3 regions of the Pseudoalteromonas sp. MMG033 genome follow, and region 1 is predicted to be linked to each of the others. Evidence: predicted binding sites of a transcription regulator. Region 1 holds the regulator's gene; each other region holds the start of a gene.
What was found. The regulator sigma-54, encoded in region 1, starts transcription at its own class of promoters, with help from an activator protein. The targets are predictions, from matches to a motif close to GTTGGCACGNNNNTNGNNT.
Positions count from the first base shown of each region.

Region 2: the regulator sigma-54 is predicted to act here: its motif matches at 3,922-3,940, upstream of AC2CZC_RS02275 (flagellar assembly protein T N-terminal domain-containing protein).
Region 3: the regulator sigma-54 is predicted to act here: its motif matches at 4,022-4,040, upstream of glnA (glutamate--ammonia ligase).

Region 1 is NZ_CM170070.1:956,901-963,867, forward strand. It holds gene kdsC (3-deoxy-manno-octulosonate-8-phosphatase KdsC) at 1-435, shown strand, start outside; gene lptC (LPS export ABC transporter periplasmic protein LptC) at 432-986, shown strand; gene lptA (lipopolysaccharide transport periplasmic protein LptA) at 976-1,506, shown strand; gene lptB (LPS export ABC transporter ATP-binding protein) at 1,503-2,228, shown strand; gene AC2CZC_RS04535 (RNA polymerase factor sigma-54) at 2,270-3,781, shown strand; gene hpf (ribosome hibernation promoting factor) at 3,808-4,095, shown strand; gene ptsN (PTS IIA-like nitrogen regulatory protein PtsN) at 4,098-4,553, shown strand; gene rapZ (RNase adapter RapZ) at 4,566-5,408, shown strand; gene AC2CZC_RS04555 (HPr family phosphocarrier protein) at 5,408-5,686, shown strand; gene mgtE (magnesium transporter) at 5,987-6,967, shown strand, end outside.
Region 2 is NZ_CM170070.1:485,583-492,549, reverse strand. It holds gene AC2CZC_RS02300 (carboxypeptidase regulatory-like domain-containing protein) at 1-367, shown strand, start outside; gene AC2CZC_RS02295 (FlgO family outer membrane protein) at 501-1,091, shown strand; gene AC2CZC_RS02290 (FlgO family outer membrane protein) at 1,103-1,759, shown strand; gene AC2CZC_RS02285 (FlgO family outer membrane protein) at 1,765-2,406, shown strand; tRNA gene AC2CZC_RS02280 (tRNA-Arg) at 2,581-2,655, shown strand; gene AC2CZC_RS02275 (flagellar assembly protein T N-terminal domain-containing protein) at 2,688-3,878, opposite strand; gene AC2CZC_RS02270 (LPP20 family lipoprotein) at 4,010-4,480, shown strand; gene flgN (flagellar export chaperone FlgN) at 4,533-4,961, opposite strand; gene flgM (flagellar biosynthesis anti-sigma factor FlgM) at 4,954-5,277, opposite strand; gene flgA (flagellar basal body P-ring formation chaperone FlgA) at 5,349-6,056, opposite strand; gene AC2CZC_RS02250 (chemotaxis protein CheV) at 6,197-6,967, shown strand, end outside.
Region 3 is NZ_CM170070.1:1,711,846-1,718,812, reverse strand. It holds gene AC2CZC_RS07540 (HlyD family secretion protein) at 1-449, shown strand, start outside; gene AC2CZC_RS07535 (ABC transporter ATP-binding protein) at 485-1,216, shown strand; gene AC2CZC_RS07530 (ABC transporter permease) at 1,229-3,667, shown strand; gene glnA (glutamate--ammonia ligase) at 4,101-5,507, shown strand; gene AC2CZC_RS07520 (DUF4124 domain-containing protein) at 5,755-6,267, shown strand; gene glnL (nitrogen regulation protein NR(II)) at 6,371-6,967, shown strand, end outside.

The DNA of each region.
Region 1 (6,967 bases):
GGTAACCAAGGTGAAGAATTAAAAGCATTCAACACCAAAGATGGTTTCGGGATTAAAGCCTTAATTGAAACCGGTGTTGAAGTTGCCGTCATTACTGGACGACATTCAGAAATTGTTAAGCAACGTATGACTAGCTTAAACGTAACGCACATTTACCAAGGTCAAGAAGATAAAATTAAGGCTTACGAAGAATTGAAAAGCCGATTAAATTTATCCGACAACCAAATTGCGTATATTGGCGATGATGGTCCAGATATACCTGTAATGCAAAAAGTTGGCTTTGCTGTTGCAGTTGCTGACGCACACCCACTGGTAAAAAACTTGGCCCATTATACGACCATGCTGCCAGGTGGGTTTGGCGCTGTCAGGGAGCTAACCGACTTATTAATGCTAAGCCAAGGTAACGAATTACTCTCTAAGGGGAGCAGTACATGACCAATTTGCGGGTTATTTTACTCGTAGTTTTCGGTGCTGCCATGCTGTGGCTTTGGTACCCCTTTTTGACGCAAACAGAACAGGCATCACGGCAAGAGCAGGAAACAATCGCTCAGCCCGACTACGTTGCGATTGATTTAAAACAGACCTCATTTGCTGAAAATGGACAACTGAGTTATCAAATTACGGCACAGAGAATGGAGTTATATCAAGAGCTGGGGTTTAGCCACTTTGAATTACCCATTTTTGTTTTACATAACGGGCAACACAACTGGCAGCTCACTGCCAACGAGGCCACCTTGTATGAAAACGACACGCTGATTTTAGAAGGCAACGTAAAAGCGACGAACTTGAACGACAATGCCATGATCACAGAGATAGACGCAGATAATCTTCGACTTGAAATCAGTAATCGAATAATGCGTTCAGAGCAACCAGTGATCATTACTGGCCCGAGCTTAACCATTACCGGTAAAGGGCTAATCGCCGATCTCAATATTGAGGTCATTGAACTCATTAACCACACTGAAACGATTTATGATAAGCAATAAATTAAGTGCAACCCTACTATTTACATGTGCTATCGCACTTTTGCCACAAAGTGCCCTTGCCAACAACACGCCTGAGCAGGTGATCATCAGTTCAGGTAAGCAGCAAGCGCAATTACAAACAAATATAGGGGTTTTTGAAGAAAACGTTGAGATCATTCATGGCCAACGCAAAATATTCGCAGATCGACTCGAAGTCCACCGCAGAGAAGATTTAGGGGAAAACAAGCAGTTACTGGTTGCAACGGGATCTCCTGCAATTTTCCAAGAGCAGCAGACCGATGGCAGCCTATTAAAAGCCACGGCACAAGAGGTACGCTATGATGTTGCAAATCGCTTGCTCACAATTAAAGGCAATGCCGAAATAAGCCAAGCTGGTCAAAAGATTTCTGCCCAAGAGATCCTCTATGATATGGAAAAACAACTTATTAGCGCGCAAAAGGCAAACGAGGAAGGTAAACGAGTGAGAACTGTTTTACTCCCTGTAGATAAAGAGCAAGATGGTAACAAGGAGCCACAGTGAGCACACTAAAAGCGACAGCACTGGCTAAGAGTTATAAAGGCAGACAGGTTGTAAAAAATGTTGAACTAAGTGTTGAAGCAGGCAGCATCGTTGGTTTGCTCGGTCCAAATGGCGCAGGTAAAACCACTACTTTTTATATGATTGTTGGCCTAGTACCAAGTGACAAGGGCAGTATTCATATTGATTCACAAGACATTACTTTGCTACCGATGCACAGCCGAGCTCGGTTGGGTATTGGATATTTACCACAAGAATCTTCGATATTTAGAAAGCTAACCGTTTATGACAATTTAATGGCGATCCTTGAAACCAGAAAAGACCTCAATAAAGCCCAACGAGAAGCAGTATTAAACGATTTACTTGATGAATTTAATATTCAGCATATTCGCTCAAGTTTAGGAATGGCACTGTCTGGTGGTGAGCGTCGCCGCGTCGAAATTGCTCGCGCTTTAGCCGCAAATCCTAAATTTATTCTTTTAGATGAGCCTTTTGCTGGCGTTGATCCGATTTCAGTGTTAGATATAAAGAAAATTATTGAGCATTTAAAAAACCGTGGGATCGGCGTATTGATCACAGATCATAATGTTCGCGAAACTTTGGATGTATGTGAAAAGGCATATATTGTTTCCCATGGTGAATTAATTGCGTCAGGCACACCTGAACATGTTTTAGCGGATCAAACCGTCCGAGATGTCTACTTAGGCGAGCAATTCAGGCTATAGTTAAGAATAAGCGTAACAACGAAAAGGATTGTTAGAGATACATGAGGCAATCGCTACAGCTGCGCATGGGGCAGCAATTAACAATGACACCACAACTGCAGCAAGCAATTCGCCTGCTGCAGCTGAGCACATTAGACCTCCAGCAAGAAATTCAAGAAGCGCTGGATAGCAATCCTTTATTGGAAGTAGAAGAAAACGAACAAGAGTCTTTTGATAACAGTCTAGATAAAACCCATGAACAAGCTCAGACCACAGAGAAAGCAGAGTCTAGCGTTGATGATACTGCTGAAACACAGCTGAGTGACTACGAGCAAGACACAGATACGGCGCTCAATAAAGAAACGCTCAGCGATGAGATGGCGATGGATGTCACGTGGGATGAATATATCAGTGCTGCACCAGTCAGCTCGTCTGGCCCAATGCCTGAGGATGAAAGCGTTTATCAAGGTCAAACCACTGAAAGTCTTCAAGAATATCTGATGTGGCAACTAGAGCTCACTCCATTTAGCGCAACAGATAGACTTATTGCGCTGTCAATTGTTGAGGGCGTCGATGACTCAGGGATCCTAACCGTATCTTGTGAGGATATTGTCGATAGCTTAAATAAAGATAATGACCAAGAGCCGGTTGAATTAGATGAGGTTGAAGCCGTCTTAAAACGTATTCAATTATTTGACCCTGTTGGTATTGCGGCACGCAGTCTGCAGGAATGCTTAATTGTTCAACTAAATCAATTTGCCATAGATACACCTTGGCTCGAACAAACAAAACATGTCATTGAAGAGCACATAGACCTATTAGCAAATCGTGATTATCGTACTATCATGAAGAAAACGAAGCTCAAAGAAGGCGAGCTCAAAGAAGTGATGACGCTAATCCACAGCTTGAACCCCAAGCCAGCTGCAAGTATCGTTCAAGAAGAAGCTGATTATGTGATCCCCGATGTCTCGGTCAAAAAGATAAAAGGACGTTGGGTTGTTGAACTCAATCCTGACTCAATGCCCAAAATAAGAGTTAATGATCATTATGCTGCAATGTCACGCTCAGTTAAATCAAGCAGTGACAGCCAATTTATTCGCTCGCATTTGCAAGAGGCGAAATGGTTTATTAAAAGTTTAGAAAGCAGAAATGAAACTTTATTGAAAGTTACCAATTGCATTGTTCAACAACAACAGGCATTCTTTGAACATGGCCCTGAGGCAATGAGACCTATGGTTCTCAATGATGTTGCTGAAATGGTTGATATGCACGAGTCGACAATATCTCGGGTAACAACACAAAAATTTATGCACACGCCTCGCGGCATTTATGAATTGAAATACTTCTTCTCGAGCCATGTTAGTACCGAGAACGGTGGGGAATGCTCTTCAACAGCAATTAGAGCACTCATCAAAAAGCTAATTGCTGCAGAAAACTCAGCTAAGCCTTTAAGTGATAGCAAAATTGCAGATGTATTAGCTGACCAAGGTATTAAGGTGGCAAGACGTACTATTGCCAAATACCGAGAGTCTTTGGCTATTCCACCGTCTAATCAGCGTAAAAGCTTGATTTAGGCGTAACAAAAGAAGGAAAAATGCTTATGCAACTAAATTTAACTGGTCGCCATGTAGAAATTACCGATTCATTAAGAGACTACGTAACAAGTAAGTTTGCGAAGCTAGAAAGGCATTTTGATCACATCAACAACGTTCATGTAATCCTAGATGTCGAGAAACTCATTCAAAAAGCCGAAGCCACATTACATGTAAATGGCGGCGAGCTATTCGCTTCAACAGAACACAAAGACATGTATGCAGCTATCGATGGTTTAATCGATAAGCTAGATAGGCAAGTCATTAAACATAAAGAGAAGCTAACTCGACATTAACCATGAAACTTAGCACACTGATCCCTGAGGACTGCAGCAAGGCTGCGGTCCTTTTTAATAGTAAAAAAAGAATACTCCAATACATCAGTGAATTGGCACAAGAAAAAATTCCAAATGCCAATCAGCATGATATTCTCGAGGCACTGTTAAATCGCGAAAAGCTAGGCAGTACAGGTATTGGAAAAGGTATCGCTATTCCACACGGGCGATTGGCGGGATTAGATAATATCATTGCCATCTTGCTTGTAAATCAACAGCCTATTCCATTTGATGCTGTTGACGACCGCAATGTAGATATTTTTGTTGCGCTCATCGTACCAGAAGGTGAAAATAAGCAACATTTAGAGACCTTAGCTAGTATCGCTGGTAAACTAAATGATAAGCATTTTTGCAAGAGACTTAGACAAGCAAGTAACGATCATGAGCTTTACCAAGTCCTTGTTGAGTTTGATAAATAATAGGAACAAATCGTGGAGCTCATAATTATCAGTGGCCGCTCTGGCTCAGGTAAATCCGTCGCATTAAGAGTATTGGAAGACTTAGGCTATTACTGCGCTGATAATATCCCTGTAAACTTACTACCTGCTTTAGTACGCAGTGTTTCAGACAGCTATAATAAAATTGCTGTCAGCATTGATGTGAGAAACTTACCAAAAGAACAGCAGGAGTTTCATGATATTTTAGAGTACTTGCCAGGCTTTGCTAAACCAAAAGTATTTTACCTTGATTGCGATGACCAAACACTAATCAAACGTTTTTCAGAAACACGGCGATTGCATCCGCTGTCACTCAATGACTTACCGCTAGACTTGGCAATAAAACAAGAAAGAACTTTATTAGATGTCTTGATACGTCGTGCTGATATCACCATAGATACAACCGACTTGAGTGTCCACCAATTGGCTGAAAGCGTTCGAGAGAAAATCTTAGGCCAAAAAGATAAACAACTCATCATCACATTTGAATCATTTGGCTTTAAACATGGTATTCCTAAAGAAGCAGATTACGTATTTGACGCGCGGTTTTTACCAAACCCGCACTGGGAACCTGAATTAAAACCTCTAACAGGCTTAGACCAACCGGTTATCGATTACTTATCGAGTCACAGCATAGTACAAAAGTTTGTGTGGCAGATACAAACCTTTATGCAAACTTGGCTGCCACACTTGGAGCGTAATAATCGCAGCTATTTGACTATCGCCATTGGTTGTACCGGTGGCCAGCACCGCTCAGTATATTTAGCGCAAACACTTGGTGAACGCTTTCAAAGAACACACTCTAACGTCAAAATTCGCCACCGAGAACAAGAGTAATGCAACAGCAATACCAAGGGGTTTTTCTAATAAAGAACAAGTTGGGTTTGCATGCTCGAGCAGCCACTATATTGGCGCAACTCTCAACCCAATTTGATGCAGAAATAACGCTTTATCAAGGTGATAAAAGCGCTCCGGGAGACAGCGTGTTAGCATTGCTGCTGTTAGAGAGCAGCCAAGGCAAAGAAGTCAAAGTGAGTTGTACAGGCCCTGATGCAAAGAATGCCTTAATCGCTATTGGTGACCTTATTGAAGACAAGTTTCATGAAACGGAGTAACTTAGTTTTTATTTAATCTCTTTCGTAAGATAACTTACTACTTCTGTACTTGTCATAATACTGCAATAGCGTATTTTTATTTTAAGCAGCTATAATCAAATATTATTTTATCTATTACAATATGATAAGTCACATTGATAATGTGTTTAGTGCATATATCTTAGCTCGAATTTATGAGCTTTATTCTGTAAATAACAGCTTAAAGAGCAATTTTCGTGCTACAAAAAAATGCGATTAAATTATTAAAATGACTATTCAAAACATATAATTGCCTTTTCTTAATCTAAAATTTGGAAGCCTATGCCTGACGTTTTTGAGCAAGACTATACACTGGAACAATTACAACAAGTAACCAAAGCAATAAACAGTGGGCAGTTTGTTCAAGTAAGACAGACATTAGCTGAGATACCTCCGTGCGATACCGCACTGTTACTTGAGTCTTCCCCTCATAAAATAAGAACTACACTTTGGCAATTGGTCGATCCAGATATCCAAGGTGATGTGCTTGAAGAACTCTCTGAAGATGTTCGCTTAAGCATCATTGCCAAAATGGAGCCCGAGTTAATCGCCGCTGCGACTGAGGATATGGACGATGACGACTTAGGTGAGGTACTCAGAAGTTTACCTGTGCCTGTCTACCAAGATGTTATCAGTGCCATGGACAGCCAAGATAGAGCACGGGCCACGCTTGCTTTATCTTATAATGAAGACTCTGCAGGGGCATTAATGAATGGCGACACCATCACCATTCGTCCCGATGTCAGTCTCGATGTGGTGTTAAGATATTTACGTCTTAAAGAAGAGCTTCCGCAAGGTACAGACGACCTCTATGTCGTAGATAAAGAAAACCGCTTTTTAGGATCTTTGCCTATTGGGATCTTATTAACTAACCCCCCTGATAAACTTGTTCAAGAGCTGATGAATGAAGACAGGGAAACGATTCCAGTCGGCATGCCGGAAAGCGAAGTAGCCCAGCTTTTTGAGCGACATAACTGGATATCAGCCCCTGTAGTTGACGATCAAACGCAACTACTGGGGCGTATAACCATTGATGATATTGTTGATGTGATCAGAGAAGACGCTGAGCATAGTCTAATGAGTATGGCAGGTCTTGAGGATGAAGAAGATACCTTCGCACCTGTCATGAAAAGTAGCCGAAGACGTTCAATTTGGCTTGGGATCAACCTACTCACCGCCCTACTCGCCGCCTTTGTCGCAAGCTTTTTCGAAAGCACACTAGATATCCTCCCCATTTTAGCGGTCCTCAATGGCATTGTGCCT
Region 2 (6,967 bases), 470 kb from region 1:
AGTAAAAAAGCATACATCGGATCAATTTAAGCAAACTGAAAAAGTTGAAGTTGTATTTTCAAGCCAAGGAGATGTATTGCTTGAAGTGGATATGATGGTTGAACACTTGCCTAATTTAACTGGTTATGTGGCTGTGCTTGGGCAGTTTGACTCCCTCACAATTTTGCAGGCTTACGCCACGATTATTTCCAAAAAAATACCGCAAGATTTATCCAATCAAACATTTTTTATGCACGATAAAAAGCGTAACAAATATCTACTTGGTTATGGTTATTCTGAACAAGAAGGTCAGGCGGCAAGCGCTTGCCTTAATTTACAGCGAACTCAAATCTCATGTAACGTTGAGCCTATATCGGTTGTTCAATAGCAAGCATCAAGTTAGTTAATAGAATAAACAACATATGAATAACTAATCTAATAAGGTGTTTGTTTTACTTATATAGCCATCAAGTGGTTCGATTTTTGCATGTTAAAGAAGACTAACTCAGAGGTATGATAATATGCGATTTCTAATCTTGGTGTTTATGTTCTTGTTAGCAGGCTGCAGTTCGAGCGCCTGGCTACAACCAGAATCAGAAAAGGTTGAAAAACAAGCCCCCCCAGCGCGCAGTGTCCACAGCTATGTGGGAGAGATGGCTACGCAGCTTAGTCAGTATAGTCGACCTCTAAAGCCTGGTGCTTCAGTCGCTGTCACAAGCTTTTTTAAAGATAATGAATTAGGCGCCGATACCTTAAGTAATCAAGGCGCGGGTCTAAGCAATCAGGTGCAAGAAAGTTTTATCACCTATCTGACACAAATGGGGTTGCAGGTGGTTGAATTTCGGATGCAAAAGTCGATTAATTTATCAGAAGAAGCGGACACTATTTTGAGTCGCGATATTGATAAACTTAAAGAGCGACATAAGTTTGACCTGATCCTCACAGGTAGCGTAAGTGAAAGCATTAATTCCTTTACGATACATGCAAGATTAATAGATATGGTCAGTAGCAAAACCGTATCTGCGGCTTCTATAAGCCTACCCAAAGAAACCCTTTGGGGAGAAGAGCAAGTGCAAATGCGTGATGGCTTGCTGCACCGCAGCCAATATTAACGGAGAAAGATATGAAAAAGTATGCGTTATCACTTTTATTGCCTATGTTATTTGGCTGTATGAATACGGACAGTGAGCAATATGCGGGCAATGCGGTTATGGTCGATAAAAACGCGTTTGGCAGCTCTGAGAGTCAGTTTCAAGTTCATCCTGGCGGTATGCATGGGATGACTGTTTCACAGCAAATGGCGAGTCGCAATGTGACCCATTATGTACAAAACTTAATGCAAGATATGATAGGGAATCTGCGTTATGTGAACGATAGAACGCCAATTGCGGTTGCGACCTTTGTTTTTCTTGATGAAGATTATAACTATGGGTCTTTACTCGGGAATCAGTTATCTGAGAGCTTTGTCCATGAATTACATAACTTTGGGGTCCCTGTTGTAGACTTTAAAACCACAGATTTTATGCGCGTGACTAAGCAGGGCGACTTCATTTTTAGTCGTGACTTTTTAGAGCTCTCCGATGAGCATACTTTCAATTATGTGCTTGCCGGCACGTTGGCAAATCATCAAGGTGGTGTGCTGGTTAATGCACGTATTGTGGGGGTAAAAAGCAAGGCTGTTGTTGGAACTGCACAAGGTTTTTTACCGCAATCCGTCGTCAATGCGCTTCGTGATGGAATTGGTCACGATGGTATTCGCTTGGAAAGAGCAAGTAGGTAGTGGTGATGAGAACGAGTATATTGATACTGGGCTGTATAGCGCTTATGGCGGGGTGCGAAAGTTCACGGCACGCACAAATTGTTCCACAAGGTCAGCAATCAGTAAAAGATCAGCAAGCGCAGCAGTTGGCAGCTTTGGCTAATGAGTTAGATTCACAGCCGGATGTTGTCTATTCAGACCCAGGGTTTGTTACCTACGAGCATAATAAACAGCTATCTAATTATGCGGGTCAAATCGCATTAGAGTTAACAGATTCTATGACAGGGGTTTCTCCCAGAGCCGTGGCAATAACGAGTTTTGTCAGCTTTGATAGAAGCCTCAGAAGGAGTAATCAGCTTGGAAATCAGTTGGCTGAGTCCATGATCCATCAATTTCAGAAAATGGGCTACCCAGCGCTAGATTTTAAGTCTCATCGCGGGATTGCTGTGACAGTCAATGGCGACTTCGTTTTATCTCGTGACGCAAAAAGGCTGCCAAAAAGTCCGTCACCGAGTCATGTGTTAACGGGAACAATGATCTATCGCGATCGAGGTGTCGAGGTGAATACCCGGCTGCTTGATTTTGACAATCGGTTAGTGGTTGCCAGTAGCAATGTCACTATTCCTTATTTTATTCTTCATCCAAGTGCGACAGTCACTTACAAATGACAAAGATGGCCGCAGTTGTGGCCATCAGTGAAGTTGTTTTCACCTTAGAGTGATCAGATTAAATATCTAGTTACTGTTACATCTATTTTCTCAAATGACTTGTCATTGATGCCATTACACTGTTATAAATATAATTCATAAACAAATGCTTATGGTGTTTTGACACAAGTGTGTGTCCCCGTAGTTTAATGGATAAAACGGGGCCCTCCTAAGGCTTTGATGTAGGTTCGATTCCTACCGGGGACGCCATAATGCTCCTTCAATACGATATAACCGGCCTGTTATAAAGCATAATCCTCAGCAGGTGTGATGATAAGCTCCACAATGTCATTAATCTGAATGTTATTCATTGGCCTATTTTGAATATTTGTCGCGATGGCATTTTGTGCATTAACTTGTGTGACTTTGACACGATTGATGGTTTGAATACTGCGAGTAAAGAATTGATTTCTTTCGCCTGCGACATCGCTACGATGTGCAATACTCAGCACTTGGCCTATCTTAAGGCCATGTGCGCGCCCTAAGTTGATGACCAACTGGTCTTGGTCTTTATGAAGTATGCGGCCTCGTGTAGGTAAACATGCAAATGCTTGATTTAGATCTTGAGCGAGGCTATTGAAAACGCCTTGAATACGCTTTCCATAATCTGTATGCCAAAAAGTATCACTGTATACGTCGACTATTTTGGTTTTCTCATAAGGCCAAATACCCGTAACACTATAATGTTGCTGCCATACTTTGTCTTTACTGATTGCATCAAAGGCAGCAAAGTCGATTTTAAAGCTTCTCACGTATTCATCATCTTGCCAAAAAGCATATTCGCTATTTAGCTGTTGTGTATTGGCCAAATCGGTGATTTGGCTGAGCAAAACATATTGACTATTGCTAGTAGCCGTCAAGCTTTCGATAAGCTTATCATCGTAATCGAAGTTTTGTGAGAAGAAAGCACGTACATTAATACTTTTATCAATAAAGGGGATCGGTTTGACCGTCATGTTACGCTGCATCAAGGTTTGATACATGCGTTCGCTGGCTGATTTGTGTATGTCAAAAATTTGACCAAGTCTTGCTTGATGTGGTTGCATAAGCTGACTTTGCGTAATAGTGATTTGTTTATTGAAGGACTCTTCTGGACATTGCTGCTGTTTAGGAAAAATGTCTAGGTGCAGAGTGACACTCATCACACCATCTTTGGTATTTTCAGATACGAGGTTGATTTCTTGTATTTCGCCATGGCTTTTTATTTTGATGTGATCTTGAGCAAGCACACCATCAGCCAGTGTTTGCACGCTAGAAACGGTAGCACCAGAGAAAATTAGCGCTTGTGTTATTGCATCTTGAACAGCTTCCTGTCTAGCTGCTGCGCGGTCAGCGGTATAAGCATTTGCGTACCCGGTTACTTCGAACCATTCAGCGTGGGCACCAAAGCTTAATAAACAGGCTGTGATGGCTGTAATACTCGCTCTTTTCATCGTTTAATACCGTATCAAAACTTAATCTATCTTATATCTATAGCAGCAAGTCCTATGCCAATCGTATTGGCTTAATTTGTGCATGTGATCAAGCACAGAAGCAAACTTATGTAATTAGGAGTCGGTAACGTATGCGTAGGTTACTTAAAGTTAGCAAAGTTTTAGCCATCAGTGTAGTTGTTGGTCTTGCAGGCTGTAGTTCAATTATCGACAAACATGTGGAATATAGTCACGTGCAACCTGATAATTATCCTGTATTAAAAGCGATTGGTTATGCACCTTTAGATGCGCAACCTGGGGCAACAGACAGTGAGAAAATGTTGATGGCAATTAAGGTTTCTAAGTTGGAAGCTTACCGTGAACTTGCTGAGCAAGTGTATGGTCATCAACTGAATGCGACAACGACAGTGCGTGGGGTTGTTGCTCAAAATGATGGTCTACGCAGTCAGGTCCAAGGTGTAATCAGAGGTGCACGTGTACTTAAATCGTACGCAGTCGGTGACATTTACACAACCGAGCTAGAGTTAGACATGAAAACGGTGTATGACTTGTATATCGGTCAAGTTAAGCCTAAAAAGATTCAAAGAGTTACTTACTATTAGCCTAACGCAAAAAGCACGGCTTTAGCCGTGCTTTTTTGTACAAACTCAAAGCCTAAGCCTTTAAGTTTTTTACGATCTCACCGACATTTTCTACAACACTGCCATCCTCTGTGTAGGTTGTAGACGTGGGTCTACCTATGAGTATCTCTTTTAACTCTCGCACGGTCATATGTGCCAAATGCGCTGCTTTTGCATTGACTTCGTTTTGATTTTTACATTTTATGAGCAGTGAATCTATTTGCTTGGTCAAAGGGATAACATCAGGGTTTTGAAACAACTCTTTTGGATAAGTAGACAGATCTTTATCTGTTTTTTGAATGTTATTCAAAAAGGTAATTTTTTGCCGTGCAATGTCTTTTAGACCGTCTCCATTTCTAGTGCTTAAGGCGGTCAGCTCTTCATCGAGAAGCAGGGTCAAGGCTTCCAATGAAGATATTTGTGTTGTTAACTGCTGTACACACAGCTCAAGTGTTCTATCCATATAAATCAAATTCAAATGCGGCTATATTTTTTGCGAGCTTTTCAGCATCGACCTGATACTTTCCTTCTGCAATCGCTTTTTTAAGCTCTTCGACTTTTTTATTGTCGAATGCTGGTGCTTGTTGCGCCTTATCTTGCAGCCCTTTCAATTGCTGCGCTTGTGGTGTCAAGCTGACAGAGTCAGCAGCTGCTTTTTGCTGAGCGGCAGGTTTAGCTGCTGCATTATTTGCATCATTTCTTTGCAATTCAGCACGTTGTTGCTTAATATTATTAGCAACATTGTTCGGCTGATTTTGACCGTTAATGTTATTAACCATGATAGTGACCCGTATAAATAGTTGTTTCAGCCTTTTTATCGACCATTCCACTACTAACTTTAGCAAAAATTTTAAATATTGACTGCAACGGAATCAACATCTTTTACCCTCGCACTGATAGTTTTTCCAGATTTCACGTTTTTAACCCTAATTTGCTCCCCCAAATTACCATCTTGTAAGGCGATACCTTGGGTTTTAATCGCAAAATTTTTGTTCCCTGCCAAAATAATGACAGAGTCTCCCTTACATACCATGCATATCTGACGAAGGTTAATTGCTTTATCAGCTTGTATTCGGCGCTTCGTTTTGCTCCCAACTAACATATCAATACTGTCTATGTTGGAAGCGCGAATAAAGTGCTTAGGGCGCATAGCGACCTTTAAATCTTCAGCCTGTAACACTGTGCCTTTATCAAGCTGTTGCGTTGTTACAATAACAGGATACAAGGTTTCGATTTTTACATGCACAAACTGTACCCATTTCCTTTTGCCAGTGCATCTAACTTGTACCGTGACTTGGCGATTAAAAGGTGGGCTTGCCTTACTGGATACTTCTAAAGGGGATTGGCATGGCCGACTCGGGATCCTCGTATCAAGCGGTAACGCGGATATAGTTAGTACCCCTTTGGGGTCTTCAGTGCTGTGTTCTTCGACATACTTTATTGCGAGTTCCTGTACTTTAGCTGGCTCATAGGTCTGAGCATATACAGGCTGCTTGGCTAAAAAGTAAGCCAGAATGAGAAAGAATTGAACTGCAATTGTATTTTTTAACAAACTCATGATGTTTCGACTATGCTTATGGGGTGAAACAAGGTATAAAGATTTTGCGTGAATTGCTTCACCGCTTCAAGGGCAACTTTGAATGCTATATAACAAGCAAACATTGTTCCGATAAGCTGTATTTTGAGTAGGAGAATGAAATGGCAGGTATTTTAGACTCAGTTAACCAACGAACTCAGTTGGTGGGTCAAAACCGACTTGAACTATTACTCTTTCGTTTGAAGGGGCGGCAACGCTTCGGTATCAATGTTTTTAAAGTAAGAGAAGTACTTCAGTGTCCACCTCTTACTGCAATGCCAAAATCAAATTCATATGTGCGCGGTGTCGCGCATATCCGCGGGCAAACTATTTCTGTTATCGATATGTCTCTAGCCGTGGGCGGTCCTCCAATTGAAGACATTAAGAACTGTTTTGTGATCATTGCGGAGTACAACCGTTCAGTACAAGGTTTCTTGGTGGGTGCTGTAGAAAGAATTGTCAATATGAATTGGGAGCGAATTATGCCACCGCCATCAGGCGCAGGCAGATACTCTTATGTGACGGCAGTGACAGAGATTGAAGAAGAGCTGGTTGAGATTCTGGATGTTGAAAAAATCTTGAACGAAATTTGCCCCATCAATACCGAGGTCAGTGAAGAGATTGTCGCTGACGGTGAAATGCAAAAAGATCTTGGTGAGCGAATCGTATTTATCGCTGATGACTCAGCGGTTGCGCGAAATCAGGTCAAACGTGCGCTTGAGCCGTTGGGCGTGCAAACAGAGTTGGCTAAAAACGGTAAAGAAGCGTTAATTCGATTGAAAGAGATTGCAGAAGTTGATTGCCAAAATGACATCACAGAGCGTGTTGGCTTGCTTATCTCAGATGTTGAAATGCCTGAAATGGATGGTTATACGTTAACCGCAGAGATCAAG
Region 3 (6,967 bases), 750 kb from region 1:
CAGACTTGCAAGCGCTGATCCGCGTACCGCAATCAAAAGCGGAACAAATCAAAGTCGGACAACCAGCAACGATTGATACTCGACGTGAACGCGTTCCCGCTGCCGTTACTCGGATCACGCCACAAGTGCAAGATGGCACTATCGAAGTAGAGCTGTCGTTTACCGAGGGAGTGCCTGAGTCGGCTAGACCAGAATTAAGCGTAGAAGCAGAGATCCTCACCAATCAATTAAGCAACGCTTTATATGTCGAGCGACCAGCGAATAAACAAGCCCATAGCGCAACCGAGCTATACATCATCGACGGGGATCAAGCTATTGCAACCACAGTACGATTCGGCGAAGACGCGGGTCGACACTTGCAAATTCTGCAAGGTGCGCAAGAAAACCAGCGTGTCATTCTCTCTGATATGACGCAGCACAGTGAGCATAAGGCCATCACGTTACTTTGAACCCAATAACAAGAATTAAAAGAAAGGAATTAGACATGAAAGAAAGCGTATTAACAATGTCAGGTGTAACCAAGGTATTCAGCACCGAAGAAATGGAAACCCATGCATTAAGAGGCATAGATCTCACCATTTATCGCGGCGACTTTGTCTCCATCTGTGGCCCGTCAGGCTGTGGAAAATCAACGTTACTCTCTATTTTAGGGCTGTTAGACATGCCCAGTTCTGGTCAATACCAAATTGAAGGCGAAGAAGTCAGCCAGCTGACGTTGGCGCAGTCGGCATATATTCGCAACGAAAAAGTCGGTTTCATATTCCAGTCGTTTAACCTGATTGATGAACTGACGGTCTTTGACAATGTCGCACTACCGCTTAGATACCGCAAAGAACCCATGCCAGAAGAGCAGATCAAGCAAGCCGTGGAAGCTTGCCTTGCCAAAGTCGATATGAGCCATCGTGCGAGCCACAAACCCAACCAACTTTCCGGTGGTCAACAACAGCGTATTGCCATTGCCCGTGCACTGGTTGGACAGCCAAGCATGCTGCTCGTCGATGAGCCCACTGGTAACCTCGATTCAATCAACGGCGATGCAGTGATGGCCATGTTGCAGCAGCTCAATGCCGAAGGCACCACCTTATGTATGGTGACGCACGATCCACGCTACGCCGATATGGCGACTCGGCAGCTCCACTTACTCGATGGCAAAATCATCGACAGTGAAGAGCATAGCGACCCCAAGCATGCATTTGAAATTCCACTTGCACAGTAAGTAGGTGCCATTATGTTGAAACACAATTTATTAATCGCAATCAAAAGCCTAGCAAGAGTAAAAAGCTATGCACTGACCATCATCATGACCTTGGGTGTCACGCTGGGTGTGATGGTGGCGATGTATAACCTCAATTACCAGATCATCGCAGCGCCACTGCCTTATCCTGATCAGGATCGGTTATTCTTAGTCCAAGGCCAACTGCTGGCTGACGGTGAAGTAAAGCGTGAAAACTACCTGCCCTTTTTAGGCGCAGTTGAAGCTTACAAAGATAAACACCCAGGTATCGAGACTTTTGCACTACACAACATCAGTATTGATGTTGAGCAAAGCTTACCAAACAGCCCAACTTTTAACACCGGCGCCATCACACCTGAATATATGCAGATCATCGATGCGCCACTGGCATTAGGACGTCACTTTACTAACGAGGAAGGACTCGATAGCAATCAACCTGTTGCCATTATCTCATACGATGTCTGGCAAACACACTTCGGTGGGAGCAGTGAAGTACTCTACCGTTCTGTGACTTTCAAAGGTATTAGCTTTATCATCGTTGGCGTCACTGCTGAACACTTCGCTGAGCCGGTATTAGCAACTCCCACTTGGCGCACCGATGTGTGGTTCCCATACGACTATCGCGATACCCCGGATCCGCTTTGGACATTTTCCTCAAATCAGGTTCACTTGGTTGGTAAATTGGCCAAGGATGCGGATATTAACCGTACTCAGCTCGCACTCAATAACTGGGTGATGGCACGCTACCCAGCAGCGGTTGCGGATGATCCCACGGTAGCAAATACTGAAGTTAAATGGCGTTTTACCACTTACAAATCACGTATTATTGGCGATGCAGGCAATACCAGTGTCATGATGCTCGCAGGCAGTGTGGTTCTGCTGCTTATTGCCCTCAGTAACATTGGCAATCTTGTTTTATCTCGCGCTGTTGAGCAACAACGAACCTTTGCTATTCAAGCCGCATTAGGTGCGCAACCTCACCACTTATTCAAGCAAGTACTGGTTGAATTATCTTTGTTATTCGCTGCCGCACTCATTGTTGCCACCGGTATCGTGAGCCTTATTTTAGGCTTATTAAAAGCTGGCTATGCAGGCCCACTTGCGCGTTTAGATGAACTCAGCCTCAACCTGAACACAGTGCTATTTGCGATTGTCTTAACACTCGTTCTTAATTTTGCACTCGCTTGGGTGGTCAGCAAGCAGCTTAATTACAATGCCATTATTGGTGCATTGCAAAGCAGTGGTAAAGGTTCTGGTGTACAAGTATCTAAACACACACGCCAAGTGCTGGTTTCAATGCAGGTATTTTTTTGCATCTCTCTGCTTGTCTTATGTGTGAGTATATTCAAACAAAGCTGGGCACAACTCACAGCCCCAACGCATATCAATACTGAAAATACCTCACAGATTGCTTTAAATGTTGGCACTTTACTGACTGAAATGTCGCCAGAGCAGCGCGCTACACTGGTGCTTGAAGCAACAGAGCGACTTAACCAACACAGTGACATCGTACGTGCAGGTGTCGGTAGTTATCCTCCTATCTCCTATTGGTTAGAGCAGTTCTCTACATATCACTCGCAGTTACAGCCCGGCATAGATAAGCCCGTCGTGTCACACAAACGGGTCTGGGGAACACGTGCTTATTTTGAAACATTCGGCTTAAGATTAGCGCAAGGACGTCACTTTACTGATGCAGAGGCCAGAGATAGAGCCCCAGTGGTCATCATCAATGAATTTATGGCTGACATGATAAAAGCCTCTGGCCAAAACCCAATTGGTGCAAAGCTGTATGGGCGTAACTCCAGTGACCCCATCACAGTAGTGGGTATCGTCGGTAATTTGAATTTACCAAACCAACCGCCAATTTCTAGAACCTATCGCCCTCGTGTAAATACTGGATACCCTATTGTTGTCGTCGAAACCAAACCCAACGCACAGCTATCCAGACAAAATATCAATGATTTACTGGCGCAAGTGCATTCACAAATACGCGTTTATGACTTGCAAACTACAGAGCAAATTCTGTCCTCGCACCTTAAATCACAGCGCGTTGCCAGTATTTTTACTATCGTGCTTTCTGTGGTCGCGGTGATATTAGCAGGTATTGGTATTTACGGCGTATTTAACTATGCCATTGCCTTAAGACGCTATGAGCTAGGCATTAGAATGTCAATTGGTGCAACCCCTGTGGCAATTTTCAAACTGGTACTGACAGAAAATATGCAGCCCTTTTTAATCGCAGCCGCTGCGGCCACCTGTGCATTACTTATCGGTTACTTTAGTGCCGCATCTACGCCCATCATGCAAATGATGAATATCTGGAGTTGGTTGATCCCTGTGGTCCTGATAGCAAGTCTAGTCATAGGTATCACCTTGCTGTCAGCGTGGAGCATTATTCGCCAGCCTGCACAATACGCACTGAAAGGCGCTTAACCATGTCTCAAACCAGCCGTCAATCAGCATGCAATATCATGATAATTTCCTTCCTGAGATGTTGTATCTGGTGTGTCATGGCGGCTGGTTTATTTATCTTGCCCCTAGATAATATAAATGGACTATGCTTAACCTGTGAGCTCGTATTACTGTCCCAATCCAGTACTGCGAGTCCCGCATTTTTATACTCACTTAACGTGCTAGAGTGGCTGGAATAAACCAGCCAATATCCCATTCCAAATGGTTGCACCAATATAGTGCAACTCGTCCTGTTATGGTGCACTCATTTAGGTCAACCACACCATTTTCAACCATCTAAAACAAAATAAATTATATTTTACAATAAGTTATATTATTGGCACAGATCACGCTTATAAGAGCGCAGTTAAGCAAATTATTGCAGCAAAAAAATAACCCACGAGTCGGAGGACACATGTCACAATCGGTTTTAGATTTTATTAAAGAGAATGAAGTAAAGTTTGTAGATTTACGTTTCACGGACACTAAAGGTAAAGAGCAACACGTTTCAATCCCTCATCATCAAGCCGATGAAGACTTCTTTGAAGACGGTAAAATGTTCGACGGTTCATCGATTGCAGGCTGGAAAGGCATTAACGAATCAGACATGGTATTAATGCCAGATGCAAGCACAGTGAAGCTTGACCCGTTTGCTGAAGAGACAACAATGATCGTGCGTTGTGACGTATTAGAGCCTGCAACAATGCAGGGCTATGAGCGTGACCCACGTTCAGTCGCTAAGCGTGCTGAAGACTACATGCGCTCTACTGGTATTGCTGACACAGTATTATTCGGCCCAGAGCCAGAATTCTTCTTATTCGACGACGTTAAATACAAAACAGACATGTCAGGTTCTATGTACTCTATTGACTCTGAAGAGGCATCTTGGAACTCTGATAAGAGCTACGAGGAAGGCAACACGGGTCACCGTCCTGGCGTAAAAGGTGGTTATTTTCCAGTAGCACCTGTTGATTCTTCACAAGACTGGAGAAGTGCGACGTGCTTAGTACTTGAAGAGTTCGGTCAAGTTGTAGAAGCGCACCACCATGAAGTAGCAACAGCAGGTCAAAATGAGATCGCAACACGCTTCAATACCATGGTTATCAAAGCAGACGAAATCCAAGAGATGAAGTACGTTATCCACAACATGGCACACCACTATGGTAAAACGGCAACCTTCATGCCTAAGCCAGTTGTTGGCGACAACGGTTCTGGTATGCACTGTCACCAGTCATTAGGTAAAGATGGTCAAAACATCTTCGCAGGTGACAAATACGGTGGCCTATCTGAAGATGCACTTTACTACATCGGCGGTATCATCAAGCACGCTAAAGCAATCAATGCATTTGCAAACGCGTCTACGAACTCATACAAGCGCCTAGTACCTGGCTTCGAAGCACCTGTTATGCTTGCTTACTCTGCACGTAACCGTTCAGCTTCAATCCGTATTCCAGTGGTACCTTCAGAGAAAGCACGTCGTATCGAAGTACGTTTCCCTGACCCAACGGCGAACCCTTACCTTGCTTTCTCTGCAATGTTAATGGCAGGCCTTGACGGTATTAAAAACAAAATCCACCCTGGTGATGCAATGGATAAAGATCTTTACGATCTACCAGCTGAAGAAGCAGCTGAAATCCCAACTGTTGCAGCATCTCTAGAAGAAGCATTGGCTTCACTTGACGCTGACCGTGAGTTCTTAACGCAAGGCGGTGTTTTCACTGATGACCTAATCGATGCATATATTGCACTTAAGTCTCAAGAAGTTGAAAAGCTAAACATGACAACTCACCCAGTTGAGTTTGAAATGTACTACAGCGTTTAATTCGCAAATTACTTGCAGTGAATAGAGATAGTTATCTATCTATGCGCAATATTCACTGCACTTTATAGTGTAACTGCGCGCTTAAATCATATGTGTTCTCAAGCCCGCTTTTGCGGGCTTTTTTAATGGCAAAACCGCGCTAAAACCTCTACAGTTAAACGGTGAGTGTTCGCACTGACACCATAATTGAGAATCTGACAATGATGATGCGCTTTAGCACGATTGAATTGAGTAGAGTGAGGTTGCTGTGAGTCGACTGTGGTTAGTGATAATATTATGTCTAGCAAGCCATACTGCGTTCGCTGATAAAAAAGTCTATCGCTGGAAAGACGACAAGGGTAATTGGGTGTATTCGGATACGCCAAAAAAAGGCGCAACTGAAGTTAAAATCAATACCCACTTTTTAACCATGCCAGCAACCGATACTTCAGTACTGAGCAGTGGTACTCAAGATCAATCCAAGCAACAGTACAAAGCGTCCATTATCGCCCCCAATCACAAGCAAACGTTACGAGATAATACCGGTAGCGTGTATGTGAGCGGGCAGATCACCCCAAGATTTGCGAAAGACTTTACCGTTCAGCTATTTTTGGATGGCAAACCAACAGGCCCTAAGCAACACACGATCACGTTTGCACTGCGAAATGTCGAGCGCGGTGAACATTCATTACAACTCATGGTATTTGACTCTAAAGGCAATGTCGTCACCAAAAGTGATGAAACGATTTTCTATCTACATAAAGCCAGAGCCAGTCAATAACCTTATAAAACAGTACATTTGAGAACTCCAACCAATAACAACAGCAAACACGGTTTTTTTGTGTTAGATTAATATGCACCAACTTGGTGCAAGGCGACCCATAATGGAACACCTCAATTCATCAATACTGCCTGAACTGTGGCAAAACCTGTCAACCTCGATAATTTTACTCGATGAAGACTTTAAAATTCACTATGCCAACAACAGTGCCAGTGAGCTCTTAGGACTGGGCCAGAAACGACTGATTGAACAGCCGTTTGAAAGTATTTTCCACCACCATTTAATCGACTTAAAAAGGCTCAAACGCTATGTGCTTGAAGACGGTATTGACTGCCAACAACACAAGGTAGACGTTGTCTTCATTGATAACCGTGCCAGCACCATCAATTTATTCGCGCGCAAGCTCAACCATAATAAACGCCAATATATTCAACTAGAATGCAGGCGGATTGATGAAGAGCTGCGCTTTGATAAAGCCTTCAATCAAGCGCATCAATATCAAGCTGCACGCAACCTCATTCGCGGATTAGCCCATGAAATCAAAAACCCACTCGGTGGTATACGCGGAGCGGCGCAATTATTGCAGTATGAAGTAGACCAACAAGAACGTAATGAATGTGCTCAATTGATCATAGAGCAAGCAGACCGCTTAAGAGAGCTCGTAGATAGACTGTTGGGCCCAAATGAACTGCCAAAGCGA